DNA from 2 places in the Enterococcus sp. AMC1623 genome. Region 1 is predicted to be linked to the other one. Evidence: predicted binding sites of a transcription regulator. Region 1 holds the regulator's gene; the other holds the start of a gene.
The links. Region 1 encodes CtsR, which represses protease genes until heat stress. Its sites were predicted from a motif close to TTGGTCAAAAAAGGTCAAANA; they were not measured.

Region 1 (7,956 bases):
TGAAATGTTGATTTATCAACATTTAAAAAGAAGTAAATACCTCGGAAATACCAAGATATTACCTAGGACTCTACTTTTTCTATTGTCCAAGCAATTCTTTGACACGCGGAACAACTTTTTCACCATATAACTGAATCGTACGGAAACGATCTTTTTGTAATTGTCCCCCAGCACCATAAACCAAGTCAAAGCGATTAACTCCCACTGTTTGAATCATATGAGCAATTTTTTGTGCGACTGTTTCAGGACTACCTACATAATACGAACCTTCTGTCACTTCAAAATCAAAACGCTCCCGAGTCATTGGTGCCCAACCACGTTCAGAACCAATTTGATCCATCGATTTTTTCATATATTTCCAAGCAATTTCTTGTGCTTCTTCATCCGTCTCAGCAATTACACCATGCGAATGCATACCTACTGGATGATTAGGTTGACCAAATTTTTTCGCCGCTTGTTGGTATAAATTAATATACGGACGGAAACGTGCTGGTTCACCACCAATAATAGCTAGCATGACTGGAAAACCATATTTTGCTGCTCGAATAATTGAATCGGGTGAACCACCTACGCCTACTTGAACGTCTAATCTTTTTTCCGTTTTTGGATAAATGTGAACATTAGTTAGTGATTGGGTAAAGTTGCCTTTCCAAGTGACGGATTCATTTTTTAATAGTTCATTAAACATTGCGATTTTTTCTTCAAATAATTCATTGTAATCATTTAAATCATAACCAAATAACGGGAATGATTCTGTAAATGAACCGCGTCCTAAAATAATTTGCGCACGTCCATTAGACAATGCATCAACTGTCGCAAAACGTTCAAATACTCGTACTGGATCGTCTGAACTTAAAACTGTTACACCTGTCCCTAAAATAATATTATCTGTGACAGTAGCTAACGCAGCTAAAACAGTATCTGGACTGGAAATTGAATATTCCTTACGATGATGTTCACCTAAAGCAATCACATCAATTCCTAGTTGATCTGCCAGCTTCCCTTCTTCAACAATCATACGTAACGATTCTGCGTAACTCAAACTTTCTTTGGTTTCATCGTGATACGCAACATCACCAAATGTGTCTAATCCAAATAGAATCTTATTTTCATTCATTGTCATATCTCTAACCCCTTTTAATCTTTTCTTCCTTTAACTATAACTAATTTTTCAATAAAGCCAACAAATATGCTTACTAATTGTAAGTCAATCTCGGAATATTGTTCAAAACTAATCTTTTTTGTTAGACTAAAGACAAGATGGATGTTAGATTAGTCACTTAATTTAGGAGGAATTTGATATGCCTTGGAGTATGCAAGATTATCCGGCTTCAATGAAAAATCTAGAAAAGTTGACCAGAAAAAAAGCCATTGCAATTGGGAATGCTTTATTAGCAGATCATTATCCTGAAGAGCGTGCCATTCCAATTGCGATTAGTCAAGCAAAAAAATGGATAGCTGACGCAACCGAACAAGAACGACATGACTTTGCACAGGAAAAAAATCCGACGAAAACCGACAAACATGAGGCAAATCCAGAAAATGCACGATTATTAGACGCAGCCGTTACGGTGAAATACCAAGATAATGAATGGCTTGTTATTTCTGAAGGTGCGAAACGAGCAAGTGAACGTTTCGATACTAAAGAAGAAGCCATTAAACGTGGAAAAGAAATCGCTGATAACAAAGAGAGCCACTTGAAAATCTATAAAATGGACGGTAGTTTACAAAAAGAGCAATCGTTTGAATAAAAAAATCGCGTAACCTAATTATTTGGGTCACGCGATTTTTATTTATACGTTTTGCAACACTTTATCTGTCTTTGGTTCTTTTACATTTAAGGTAATTGTTCCTTTTGATGCACCAATTGTTACTTGGTTGCCTAAATGTATTTGTCCAGAAAGTAAGGCTTCACTCAAGCGATCCTCTACTTCTTTTTGCAATGCACGACGGATTGGACGAGCACCGTATTCTGGATCAAAACCAGCTTTACCAATCACATCAAGTGCAGCTGGCGTGATTTTTAATTGAATGTCTTGTTCTGCCAAGCGTTTAATAATTGAACGGCTCATGATTTTCACAATCTCATGAATTTCGTCTTTATCTAATGAACGGAATACCACTGTTTCATCAATTCGATTTAAGAATTCTGGTCGGTAAGCTTTCTTCAACGCTTCTAAGATACGTTTTTGCATTGCGGTATAGTCTTTAGAAGCATCTACTACATTAAAGCCGACATTTTTCTCTTCACGTAATTCTGTGGCACCGATATTGGAAGTCATAATCAAAATTGTATTTCTAAAATCAACCCGACGACCTTTAGAATCGGTTAAATGTCCATCATCTAAAACTTGTAACAAAATATTAAAGACGTCTGGATGTGCTTTTTCAACTTCATCTAGCAAAATTACTGAATAAGGTTTTGAACGAACTTTTTCAGTCAATTGTCCACCTTCATCATAGCCGACATAACCTGGAGGCGATCCAATTAAACGGCTCGTACTATATTTTTCCATAAACTCTGACATATCTACACGAATTAAGGCATCTTCGCTACCAAACATCGCTTCGGCTAAGGCTTTAGCTAATTCTGTTTTACCAACACCAGTTGGACCTAAGAACATGAAGGAGCCGATTGGACGATTCGGATCTTTCAATCCACTACGCGCTCGGCGAATGGAACGAGAAACAGCTTGTACGGCCTCATCTTGACCTACCACACGTTGATGCAAGATTTTTTCTAAATCTAATAAACGTTCGCTTTCCTTTTTCTCCATTTGCTGTAATGGAACGCCAGTCCATTGTGACACTACGGCTGCGACATCTTCTGCTGTCACGCTATTTTCATAACCAGTAGCTTCTTTAACTTCTACAAAGGTTACTTCAGCTAAGTTTTGGCTAACTTCTTTTTCACGATGGCGTAAACGTGCGGCTGTTTCAAAATCTTGTTGACGAATGGCAGCTTCTTTTTCTTCCGCTAATTTCATTAATTCTTCTTGCAATAATGCCGCCTCAGAAACTTCATCTGCTTTATCCAAACGAACTTTTGCAGCTGATTCATCCATTAAATCAATCGCTTTATCTGGTAGTTGACGCGAATTAATGTAACGAACCGATAGTTGAACTGCTGCATGGAGCGCATCATCAGTAATTTCCACACCATGATGTTCTTCATAACGAGGGCGCAACCCTTTTAGAATTTCTTCTGCTTCTTCTGGAGTTGGTTCATCGACTTGTACTCGAGCAAAACGACGTTCAAGTGCTGAATCTTTTTCAATATATTTTTGATATTCATTTAACGTTGTTGCACCAATGGTTTGTAATTCACCACGAGCTAAGGCTGGTTTTAAAATATTCGATGCATCAATCGCACCTTCTGCTCCACCAGCACCAATTAATGTGTGTAATTCATCAATAAAGAGAATGATTTGACCATCTTGATAAATTTCATCAATGATTTTCTTCATGCGATCTTCAAATTCACCACGATATTTGGTACCTGCAACTAATGCACCCATGTCCAACATCATCAGACGTTTTTGCTGCATGTCTTTTGGTACTTCACCATTTACGATTTTTTGTGCTAAGCCTTCCGCAATGGCAGTTTTACCAACACCTGGTTCGCCGACTAAAACAGGATTGTTTTTGGTACGACGGCTAAGAATTTGAATCAAACGTTTGACTTCTTTGCTACGTCCGACTACAGGATCTAAGCGTTGTTCACGAGCTAATTTCGTTAAATCGCGAGCCAATGAATCTAAGGTTGGTGTCCCTTCTTGTTGCGGTTGTTGACGTTGTTGCGGGCGACGTCGGCTTGCATTGCTTTTTGATTGTACGCCCATTTTTTTCTTCAATAGTTGGCGCATTTTTGCCAAGCTCATTCCTAAATTCAACATAATACGTGACGCTAAAATTTCTTCATCACGTAATAAACCGAGGAGTAAGTGCTCCGTGCCAATTTGTTGGGCACCCAAACGTTTTGCTTCATCGCCAGCATAGGCAAAAATTTGTCTTGCTCGTGGAGAATAGGGTAAAAAGCCCCCTGTTGGATATTCTTTCATTGAACCATAACCGGTTAAATGTTCGATTTCTTCCCGAATATCATTTTCATTTACACGCATTTCGCGCAATGTTTTGCCGGCAATGCCATCTTGCTCGATAATTAATGCTAATAAAATATGTTCTGAACCTACAGATTGATGTTTAAAGTATTTTGCTTCTTCTTGAGCAATGGCCAGCACCGCTTTTGCTCGTTGTGTAAATAGTTCATCCATCGCACTCACTCCTTATCTTCATAACTTAATCGTTCTAAAATCCCGTGCATAATTGACGCACGAATGATATTTTCTTCCGCTGATTTTCCTAAAACGGCTTTGCTAATTGTCGTCAGTAATAAATTACCTTCTCGTTTTGACAGAATACCTTCTTCGTATAACTTCTGAATAATTGATACCGCATCTTTTTCAGAGATTGTTTTATCAAATAATTGATTGACTTGTTCTAAAAAATGATGATAATTCGCAATTTGAATTTTCTCAATTCGAATATAGCCTCCACCACCACGTTTACTCTCAACCGCATACCCACGTTGAATAGTAAAGCGAGTATTGATGACATAATTGATTTGCGAAGGTACACAGTTAAATAAATCTGCCATCTCTGCACGACGAATTTCTATCATTTCACTTTCCTCAAGAATCTTCTTCAAATATGCTTCGATTAAATCAGAAGTATTTTGATGACCCATTTAAACGCGACCTCCCTTGACTAATATTGACCTTAATTATAGCGAATTTTCAGAAGTTTGAAAAGAAGAAGGACTCTAAAGAAAAAAGGATAAAACAAAAGTTTAAACTTTCGCTTTATCCTTGCCCTTATTATTCATCTGTGGATGTTTCGCCAGTTACATTTGAACTCTCAGAAGTTGTCGTCTCACTGCTTTCTGAGTCAGAGCTAGAAGAACCATCGTCTTCTTTCCCGCTAGAAATAATTAGATGAACTGTCTCGTCTTTTTCTACAGAGGTTCCTGCAGAAGGATCCATTGAGATTACCCGTCCTTTATCTACAGAATCACTATATTCTTCTGATGTGGATACAGAAAGGTCTTGGTTTTCTAATAAAGATTTTGCAGCCGATTCAGTCATATCTGTCACATCTGGTAAATCAATTGTTTCAGGTGGCTCTGGACCTTTACTAATTTCTAACGTAATGGTCACATCTCCTGGTGAAATATCTGAACCAGCTTCTGGTGATTGTTTGACAATAGTGCCTTCCTCATTGTTGCTATAGACTTCACTAATATGCACTGAGTTATTGCCTAAACCAGAAGCATCTAGTTCACTTCGGGCATTGGTTTCTGTGTAACCAATTAAGTTAGGCATCTTCACTGTTTCTGGCCCTTTACTGATTGTCAACGTAATCTCTGTTTCTCCAGGAATAATATCAGCATTGGCTTCTGGTGTTTGCTTGATAACTAGACCTGCACTCATGTCACTAAATTCTTCGACAATCGTTACTGAATTATTCCCTAGACCATAATTCGTCAACTCTGCACGAGCATCACGCTCTCCATAACCGTATAAATTCGGCATCATGACAGGTTCTGCTCCTTTGCTGACAGTTAATTCAACTTCTGTCTCTTTAGGAACAACTTCTTCACCTTCTGAAGGGGTTTGGTCCATAATTTCATTAGCAGGTGTATCATTATCATAAACTTCTTCGATTGTTATTTGACTCTCGTCAAAACCAAGTTCTTTTAATTCTGCAATCACTTTATCTTTTTCTTGGCCAACGTAATCTTTCATTGCTACTTTTTTACTACCGGTACTAATATATAAGAGTACTTCTTTAGTTCGTTTAATAACCGCGCCTTCTTCAGGATCAGTCTTCACTACATGATTTTCAGGAATTTGATTACTTGGAAATTCTTTGGTTTCTGTGGCTACTTCAATTCCGGCGTCATGCAATGTTTCCCGTGCAGCCGCTTCTGTTAAACCTGCGACTTCTGGAATAGTTACTTGATTGCGCCCACCGCCAAATACTAAGTAATAAGTCAAACCCGCTACTGCTAAAAAGAGTAAGAGAGGTAAAAGCAACCAGCGTTTTCTTCTCTTTTTCTTCACCGGTACTTGCGGCTCTGGTTCTGGTATTTCTTTTTTAGGAGTCGGCATTTCTTTAAATGAATCCGGCATCGGCGTGTCTTCTGAAATAGGTGTTAAAATTTTAGTTTCATCCAACATCGCATGTGGTTCCCATAATGGTTCATTTAAGCGCTCTGGAGAAAGAGCTGTTTCAATGTCACGACGCATTTCATCGGCTTCTTTGTAACGATCACTTTGTTCTTTCGCAGTGGCTTTTAAGACAATGTTTTCAAGTGATTGCGGGACTTCTTTATCGTAAATACGAATCGATGGAATTTCATCTTGAAAATGTTTTAAAGCAATGGTTACTGCTGATTCACCATCAAATGGCACTCGACCTGTCAACATTTCGTACAAAATGATTCCAATAGCATAAATATCGGATTGATTCGTTGCCATGCTACCACGTGCTTGTTCAGGTGATAAATAGTGGACAGAACCAAGCATCGTATTGGTTTGCGTAATCGATGTTTCTGATAAAGCAATCGCAATCCCAAAGTCCGCAATTTTAACCACACCATCTTCGTTAATCAAAATATTTTGTGGTTTTAAATCACGATGAATAATCCGATGTTGATGTGCCAAAGCAACAGCTGAAAGAATTTGTTGCATAATATCCACAATTTCTGGATATGGAATAGGGTAGCGGGTTTGGATATAACGTTTTAAATCCATGCCTTTAACATATTCCATGACTAAATACTGCATATTGTCTTCTTCGCCTACATCATAGACAGAAACAATGTTAGGATGTACAAGTTCGGTTGCAGCTAGTGCTTCTCGCTGAAAACGACGAATAGCATCAGTGTCTTCTCGAAAGTCGTAGCGTAGGACTTTAACGGCTACTTCTCGATCTAAAATCAAGTCACGCGCTAAATAAACATTTGCCATGCCACCGCTACCGATATTACCTAAAATTAAATAACGACCGCTTAGTTTTTTCCCCGTCTCAATCATTGACTGACACCTCCAAGGTCCATCAATAATACCGTGATATTATCTACGCCACCACGCTCATTTGCAGCATCAATTAAACGTTCAATTGCTTCATCTAAGCAAGCGCTTGTTGCAATATATTCATAAATCAATTCTTCGCTGACCATATTTGTTAAGCCATCCGAGCATAAAATTAAGTAATCATTGTCAGCGATAAAATGCGTGGCAACATCCACTTCCACGGTTCCCGGCATTCCTACTGAACGAGTAACTACATTTCGGCGAGGATGATTAGCAGCCATTTCCAGCGTAATTTCCCCTGATTTTACCAAGGCATTCACTAGGGAATGATCTTCCGTTAGTTGAATTAGCTCATTTTCACGTAATAAATATGTTCGACTATCCCCTACGTGTGCCAAGGTAAACTGATCGTCTAAAATGACAACTGCTTCCAATGTCGTTCCCATTCCACTTAATTCAGGTGTAGCTTGTCCTCGTTGATAAATCGTTTCATTTTCAGCTTGAATGTGCTGAATTAGCCACTGGGCAGCTTTTTCACTATCTGAAATATCTGAGGCTTGCCATTTAGCGCCTATCTCTTCTACTGTATCGTGGCTGGCAACATCCCCAGCTTGATGTCCACCCATGCCATCTGCTAATAATGCTAACGTATATCCTTTTTGATTGGTAAATACGGCAGCGTAATCTTGATTAGTATTACGCCTTTTTCCTACATCACTTTTATAACGAATCTCCATATTTTTCACCTCATCATTTTTTGCGTAAACAGCTGATAAAAAATCCATCTGTCATATACTGGTGCGGATAAATTGTCAGCATCTTGTTCTCAATACTTGGTTTTAACACATCATTCACTGGA
Region 2 (7,956 bases), 1.6 Mb from region 1:
TTTTTCAATCAGATACATCAAGCCGATTGTCAATAACATCAACATAACTGAAATTGCCGAAACGGTTGGATCGTAGTTGTATTCCATATAACTTAATAAAGATGTTGGTAACATTGTCACTCCTGGACCAGATAAAAACATCGATACAGGAACATTGTTAAATGAGTTAACAAATGCCAACATGAATGCAGCGAAAATTCCTGAAGAAACATTTGGTAGCACAATTTGCATAAATGCTCTAAAACGTGTACATCCTAATGTCCAAGCAACTTCTTCCATCGAATAGTCCAATTGATCCATACTTGAACCTACGACACGAATAATATAAGGTAAACTAATTAAAAAGTGTCCAATCAATAGCCCTTGAAATACTGGCAAACCTAGTGCAACAACAATAAATTGGAAAAGAGTATAGCCGACAACAATTCCTGGAATAACAGTAGGTGATAAGAAGAAACTCTTAATCAAATTTTTGCCTTTCACTGTGTATCTCGCTAATGCATAAGAAGCAGGAACACCGACTAATAACGCCAAAATAGTTGCAAGTAAGCCAACAATTAAACTTAATTTAAAACTCTCTAGCATGGTTTCTGAGCGCAGTGCATTGCCATACCAATCCAATGTAAATCCTTTGATAGGAAATTGAATCGCCGCAGCTGTTCCAAACGATGTCACAACGATTAGCAACAAGGGTAGAAATAAAAAGGCAAATACTAATATTGCAATAATCGTCATTCCTTTTTGTTTACGCATGATTCACTTCTCTCCTATCCATTCGACTAGCAATTACATTTAAACCTTTCATTACGATTAGCGTTGTAACAATCATAATCAAAGCAATAATAGCAACTGCATTCCAATCACCTAGCGTTGACGCTTTTTGGTAAAGGAACGTCGCTAATAACATTTTTTGATTTCCACCAAGCAATTGTGGTGTAGTATATGCTGTTAGTGTTCCGGTAAATACTAAAATACTCCCAACAATGGCACCTGGAATGGATAATGGCAAGACAATTTTGATAAAAGCGATAAATGGTGAAGCACCCAATGTTTCTGCAGCTTCCAACATTTCTCCTTCAATATTTTCCATTACGCCGACTAGTGTCATAATCATAGTTGGTAAAAATAGATACACAGAACCAATGATAATCGCAAATTCCGTGTAAAGTAAACTTAGGGGTTGGTCAATTATACCTACTGACAGTAAAAAATTATTAATAACACCATTTTTTCCTAAAATGTTAATCCACGCAAAACTTCGAATAACCGAGTTTGTCAATAAAGGAAACAAAGTCATTGCCATTAAAATGCCGCGCCATTTTTTCTGTAAACCAGCAATAAAATAAGCAGTTGGTATTCCTAAAATTAACGAAATAATCGTCACAATTCCTGACACGCGAATTGTTCTCCAAAAAATCCCACGGTTATATTCATCTTGAAAGAAAGCGATGTAATTACCAATACCTCCATTTTTAGGAAGAAAAGTAGGAAAGATACTCGCAATCAATGGAACCATTAAGAAAAATACTAGAAGGATAATTCCTGGTAATAAAATCATATATGGAATATTTTTTTTCATTGTTACACTCCTCTTTGTTTTAAGCACAGAGAGATTATACGGGATGAGTTCCTGGCTTTCAATAAAAAAACATAAAAAACATATCTATTTTTAACGAACGTTCGTATTTTGACCCATTATTTTTTTATCCACTACTACTTTTTTCTATAAAACAACAAACAAATCTAAGTATATCAATGTTTTCAACCCTAATCAATCCTTAATGATTTTGTTTTCATTTTATTATCATTCGTAAAAAATAGACTGAGACTCTAAAAAAGAATCTCAGTCTATTTTTTATTCTTCGATTGGTTCATTTTGGAATACTAATTGGTTATCTAACAAGCTAATTGTGACGTTTGTTTTTGGTAACACACGTCCAGAAACAATCTCTTTAGCGAGAGGCGTTTCGACTTCGCGTGTAATAAATCGGCGTAAGGGACGCGCACCATAAGCTGGCTCATAGGCTTGTTCTGCAATCCAAGATTTTGCATCATTAGAAATACTCAAGTAAATTTCTTGATTAACTAAGCGTTTAGCTAATTGGACAACTACCTTATCAACGATGCCTTTCACATTTTCAAGACTTAATGGTGTAAATAAGATGGTATCATCAATTCGATTTAAGAACTCTGGTTTAAAGTGTCCTTTTAGAATGGCCATTACTTGTTCTTCAACAGCTTCTGGAATTGTTCCATCGGCTGTTACACCTTCAAGTAATAGTTGGGAACCGATATTACTTGTCATAATTAACACCGTATTTTTAAAATCAACTACGCGACCTTTCGAATCTGTCAAACGACCATCATCCAACACTTGTAATAAGATATTAAATACATCTGGATGGGCTTTTTCAATTTCATCTAACAAAATAATTGTGTATGGATTACGACGGACGGCTTCAGTTAATTGACCGCCTTCTTCAAATCCCACATAACCTGGAGGCGCTCCGACTAAACGAGACACAGAATGTTTTTCCATGTACTCACTCATATCAATACGTACCATATGATCTTCTGAATCAAATAGGTTTTCGGCTAAAGCTTTTGCTAATTCCGTTTTACCAACACCTGTTGGTCCCAAGAATAAGAATGAACCTAATGGACGATTTGGATCTTGCAAGCCAGCTCGCGAACGAATAACCGCATCACTGACCGCATTCACTGCTTCGTCTTGTCCAATGACACGGCGATGAAGTGTTTCATTTAATTTCATTAATTTCTCGCGTTCACCTTCAACTAATTTAGTTACAGGAATACCGGTTAGACGACCAACAACTGTTGCAATTTCATTTTCTGTCACTGATTCTTGTACCATGCGTAAATGATCGCTAGCATCTTTGTTTTCTAATTCTTTTAATTCACGTTCTAATTGTGGGATAGTTCCATGACGTAAAACAGCGGCACGTTCTAAGTCATAATTATTTTCAGCATCTTCTAATTCGTGCTTAGCTCGATCAATTTCAGCACGTTTATTAGAAATTTCATTGACTTCTTCTTTCTCAGTTTCCCATTGCATCTTCATCGCATTAACTTCTTCACGTAATTCTGCTAATTCTTCTTGGAGAGAAGCTAAACGTTTTTTCGATGCATCGTCTGTTTCTTTTTTTAGAGCGGCCTCTTCAATTTCTAATTGCATTAAACGACGAGTCACTTGGTCTAATTCAGTTGGCATAGAATTCATTTCCACACGAATGGTTGCACAAGCCTCATCTACTAAATCAATCGCTTTATCTGGTAAAAAGCGGTCTGTAATATAACGATCGGATAGTGTTGCCGCAGCGACTAACGCATTGTCATGAATATTTACACTATGATGGATTTCAAAACGTTCTTTTAGTCCGCGTAAAATAGAAATGGTATCCTCAACAGTTGGTTCTTTTACCAACACTTTTTGGAAACGACGTTCTAAGGCTTTGTCTTTTTCCATATATTGACGATATTCATCTAGTGTAGTGGCGCCAATTGTATGCAATTCGCCACGCGCCAACATAGGTTTTAATAAGTTGCCAGCATCCATACTGCCTTCTGTTTTACCAGCACCCACAATATTATGAATTTCATCGATGAATAAAATAATGCGACCATCTGATTTTTTCACTTCTTGTAAAACAGCTTTTAATCGTTCTTCAAATTCACCACGGAATTTTGCACCAGCAATCAATGCTCCCATATCTAATGAGAAAATGGTTTTATCTTTTAAGTTTTCAGGAACATCTTTACGAACGATACGTTGGGCTAGTCCTTCAACAATGGCCGTCTTACCAACACCTGGTTCACCAATTAATACTGGATTATTTTTTGTTTTACGTGACAAAATACGAATAACATCGCGAATTTCTTCATCACGTCCAATAATCGGATCCATCTTGCCATTTTTCACTTGTTGCACTAAGTCAACACCATATTTTTCTAATGCTTTGTATTGCTCTTCCTGATTTTGTGAGGTCACTCGATCCCCTCCTCGCATATCTTCTATATTTTTACGTAATTCTTTTTCATTGATTCCTTGTTTGGTTAAATATTTTGTTAGTCGATAATTTTTTAACTTCATTAAAGCAAGTAATACAATTTCAGTTGATAAAAATTCATCTTGAAAAGATTCTCTTAATTTATCCGCTTCATTTAATAAATTGTATAAATTTTGGCTCATACTTTGCCCATATTGAACATTTCCACCTTCAATACTTGGATATTCATCTAACGCACGATCAACTTCTGTTTCAAAAGCATCCACGTCAATCCCAGCATCTGTATAAAAATTTCTTGCAAAATGATTTGGTTGTAAAAAGATTTTCCATAAATGGGCTATATCGATTTCTTGATGATGACGAGTCACTGCAATTTGTTGTGCTTCGGCAATTGCTCCTTGAAGCGTCGTCGTCATTTTCTCTATATTCATAACATTTCCTCCCATCATTTGACTAAGACTTATTGTCTTACAAGAATTATTATACGACTATGGTCAGTAAAGGTCAAAAAATAACCCTTAAAAGTCAAAAGTTTTTTTGACTGATTATAAAACGTAATAAAAAGCTTAGACACAGCTATCGTCTAAGCTTTCTAACAGTATAGTTAACAAAATTTGATAAAACGTTTTTGCATCTTATTCACTTGGTATCCCATTTTTTATAAAATGGGTGTGCATTGCTTCGATTTTCACCAGAATTTAAACGTATAGCCAAATAATTCCGTCGTTTTGCTTCGAGTTCTACTTCATCCATTAACTGCTTCCCAATTCCTTGCTGTTGGTGAGTTTCTAAAACAGCTAATCCCATAACGTTAAACATTGTTTCAGAATATAAATTATCATAGATTTCTGCATGAACATAACCAACTACTTGTTTCGTTTTAACGTCTTCATATACACGCAAAAAATGATGATGCTTCTCTTTCATTAGTTTTTGTAATTTATAGTTTCTGTTAGCTCTAAAGAAACAGCATAACCTAATTCCATTGCATTCAACTGTTGCAAAGCCAAAACGTCTTTTCGTTCAATTTTACGTAACATCTTGCACCTCTTGACTATTTAGGAAATTGATTTTTCATCTTATCGATATATTCGGCTTTTTTTGTATAGAGTTTAAATGAAATATGAAAGATACCACAGGCAATTAGGAGTCCTCCGTACATCAGATTTCCTTGCCAAAACACATATGTATTAAAGGCAGAAATTAGCAACAAAGCTATAAAAAAACAAAACAGCATTCGCAGAAATAATCCTTTTGCTTTAATTGTGTTAAAATAGGCAATCCATTTTCCTTCATCCATTTGCAATATCATTCTTTTCAAATGAAAAAACAACATTAACAATAGCACAGAAACCAATAGCGCTAAATAAATCGATACTAATACGGTGATAAATAAACTTAAAATATCTAAAACCAAGTAGACATCTCCTTGCATTTTTATTTCTTTCAAAGTCTACCATAGAATAACTATTGTCTCAATAATAGAACACCAGCCATCTTTTGGAATCAAGATGACTGGTGTTCGTCTGTTATTTCTCTTTTTTAGTTAACCATTTTACGCTGAAAAAAAGGGAGGAAACACTTAAAGCAAAACTAGCAACTAAGCAATTAAACCCTAATTTTAGTACAAAAAGATCTGCATCTTGCCACTTTGCAAGGTCAAAATTAGTTGTACCCACTTGTTTTACAGATTTCGATACCATAACAAATAGAATAATTGAACCAATCATTAATAAAATCGAACCGAGTTGTAACAGATGATTAATTTTTTTCATAGACCTTCTCTCCTTTGAAAACCAAAATCGAAAACGTTTTAATTAATTTTATCACATCACTTACTATACAACCAAAATTGCTACTTCTCTTATCAAAATACAAGACAATCCTAATCAAACATTCGCATAAATAAATCGTTTGCAGTAGAATAAACAAAAGGAGGAAATACTATGACAACAATTTACGATTTCACAGTAAGCGATCAATCAAATAATGATTTTTCATTAAATAACTATCAAGAAAAAGTTCTACTTATCGTGAATACTGCAACAAAATGTGGGTTCACGAAGCAATACGAAGCCTTAGAAAAATTATACAGCGAACTCGCTGAACAACCATTTGAAATTCTTGATTTCCCATGCAATCAATTTATGGAACAAGCACCAGGAACAAGTGAAGAAATCAATCAATTCTGTTCACTGAATTATGGCACTACCTTCCCACGATTTGAAAAAATTGATGTCAATGGTCCACAAGCCATTCCTTTATATCAATGGTTACGAAAAAATAAACCGACAGATGAAGGAAAAGAGGCTCAAGCTTTCGCTGAGAAAATGCACACTGTTCATCCCGATGCAGAAATTGATGCAATTAATTGGAATTTCACAAAATTTTTAGTCGATACCAAAGGACAAGTCGTACATCGCTACTCCCCAACTGTTGAACCTGCAGAAATCAAAGAGGATATTTTAGCTTTGTTAGATTAAAAAAATTCCTCGCCTGTTTGGATAGGTGAGGAATTTTTTATACGTTCAAAAGATACAAGAATTAACTTCCTTGTTGTTTCTTATTTTTATCTAAAGCCTTATGCAAAAGGATACTGTCAAAATCTAATCCTTTAATTAGAGTAAGGAGATATTCATTTAGCTTATTCATTTAACAACAATTCTGCTTGATAATCACAACGTTCATAATCATCTATATCGACAGGCACTTCATTAAAGCCAAACAATTGATAAATATGCAATGCTGTTTTCAAATTTTTATTGGAATAGATAACAATTTTTTTCGCACCTTGCTCTTTTACATAATTTATTGCCTCAGTAAATACTATCTTCCCTGCGCCTCTTCCTTGGAATTTTTCGTTTGTAGCAAATTTACAAATTTCCCATACTTTCGGTTGCAGTTCAGTCACCATACACGTTGATAAAACATGATCATCCTCTATCGCGAAAAAAATCATTCCACCTTGCTCTATATAAGTTTCCACATTTTCTAATTGTTCTAAATCATGTGGTTCGATTTTAAAAAATTTATCAATCCAACGCTTGTTCAAATCAATAAAGTCTTGTTTATATTTTTCTTTATAACGAATAACCTGCATCTTTTTTCCACCTTTTTTATTAAATATGTTGCCATACCCATTTTTCATCCATTAATTCTTTGTTCTTCCATTTGGTAGTCGGAACTGCTTCAGTTAAAGTAAACCCACTTCTTGCATATAGATTTCTAGCTTGTGTTAATTCATTAATCGTCCATAAATAAACGTGTTGCACTTGTTTTTCTGTAATAAATTGCATAAGCGTATCTAATAATTGCTTACCTAAACCTAAATGCTGATAATTTGAATCTACAGCAAACCAATGAATTTCCCACTTATTTTTCTCATTTTCAACAATTCCAATCGATCCTACACGAATACCGTTGACTTTCGCAATCCAGATTTTTCCCGACCGAGGTTTCTCCGTATAACGTATCAAAGAAGTTAAAATATGCGTTTGAATGGCATAATGATACCCTAGCTCTGTATACAATCTACTATGCAAGTCTGCAATAAAACCAATATCTTGAGTGGTTCCTTCATCAATTGCGATGTGATTGTTTTTTTCATAAGTATTTTTAAAAATAGTCATCGCACAATCTAATCGTTGCATTTCTTGTTTAGAATACGGAAGTAACTCTTCTCTCAATCCTAGACGCACAATTTCAGTTTGTTCTAAATACATCTGTGTCCCTTTTTCAGTAAGAGATAAAATAAAAGAACGTTTATCATTATTATCTGGTACACGTACTACGAGACCATTTTTTTCAAATTTATTTAACATTTTACTTAGTTGCCCTTTATTCATCATTAAGTTTTCACTAATATCTTTAGCGCTTAATGCATGATTATTATAAATTTCAGCGATTACGTTTGCTTCACCAATTGTAA

Region 2: clpB (ATP-dependent chaperone ClpB) is a predicted target of CtsR. The motif match lies at 4,519-4,539, and genes of this name have one in related genera.

Annotation. Positions count from the first base shown of each region.
Region 1 is NZ_CM177096.1:2,587,495-2,595,450, reverse strand. Features, by position in the region: gene AC4BC7_RS12485 (LLM class flavin-dependent oxidoreductase) at 80-1,123, opposite strand; gene AC4BC7_RS12480 (DUF2188 domain-containing protein) at 1,302-1,751, shown strand; gene AC4BC7_RS12475 (ATP-dependent Clp protease ATP-binding subunit) at 1,794-4,274, opposite strand; gene AC4BC7_RS12470 (CtsR family transcriptional regulator) at 4,280-4,747, opposite strand; gene pknB (Stk1 family PASTA domain-containing Ser/Thr kinase) at 4,878-7,097, opposite strand; gene AC4BC7_RS12460 (Stp1/IreP family PP2C-type Ser/Thr phosphatase) at 7,094-7,834, opposite strand; gene rsmB (16S rRNA (cytosine(967)-C(5))-methyltransferase RsmB) at 7,848-7,956, opposite strand, start outside.
Region 2 is NZ_CM177096.1:1,004,741-1,012,696, forward strand. Features, by position in the region: gene AC4BC7_RS05015 (ABC transporter permease) at 1-753, opposite strand, end outside; gene AC4BC7_RS05020 (ABC transporter permease) at 746-1,579, opposite strand; gene clpB (ATP-dependent chaperone ClpB) at 1,856-4,459, opposite strand; gene AC4BC7_RS05030 (GNAT family N-acetyltransferase) at 4,668-4,931, opposite strand; gene AC4BC7_RS05035 (hypothetical protein) at 5,083-5,445, opposite strand; gene AC4BC7_RS05040 (hypothetical protein) at 5,558-5,803, opposite strand; gene AC4BC7_RS05045 (glutathione peroxidase) at 5,975-6,511, shown strand; gene AC4BC7_RS05050 (GNAT family N-acetyltransferase) at 6,673-7,176, opposite strand; gene AC4BC7_RS05055 (GNAT family N-acetyltransferase) at 7,148-7,956, opposite strand, start outside.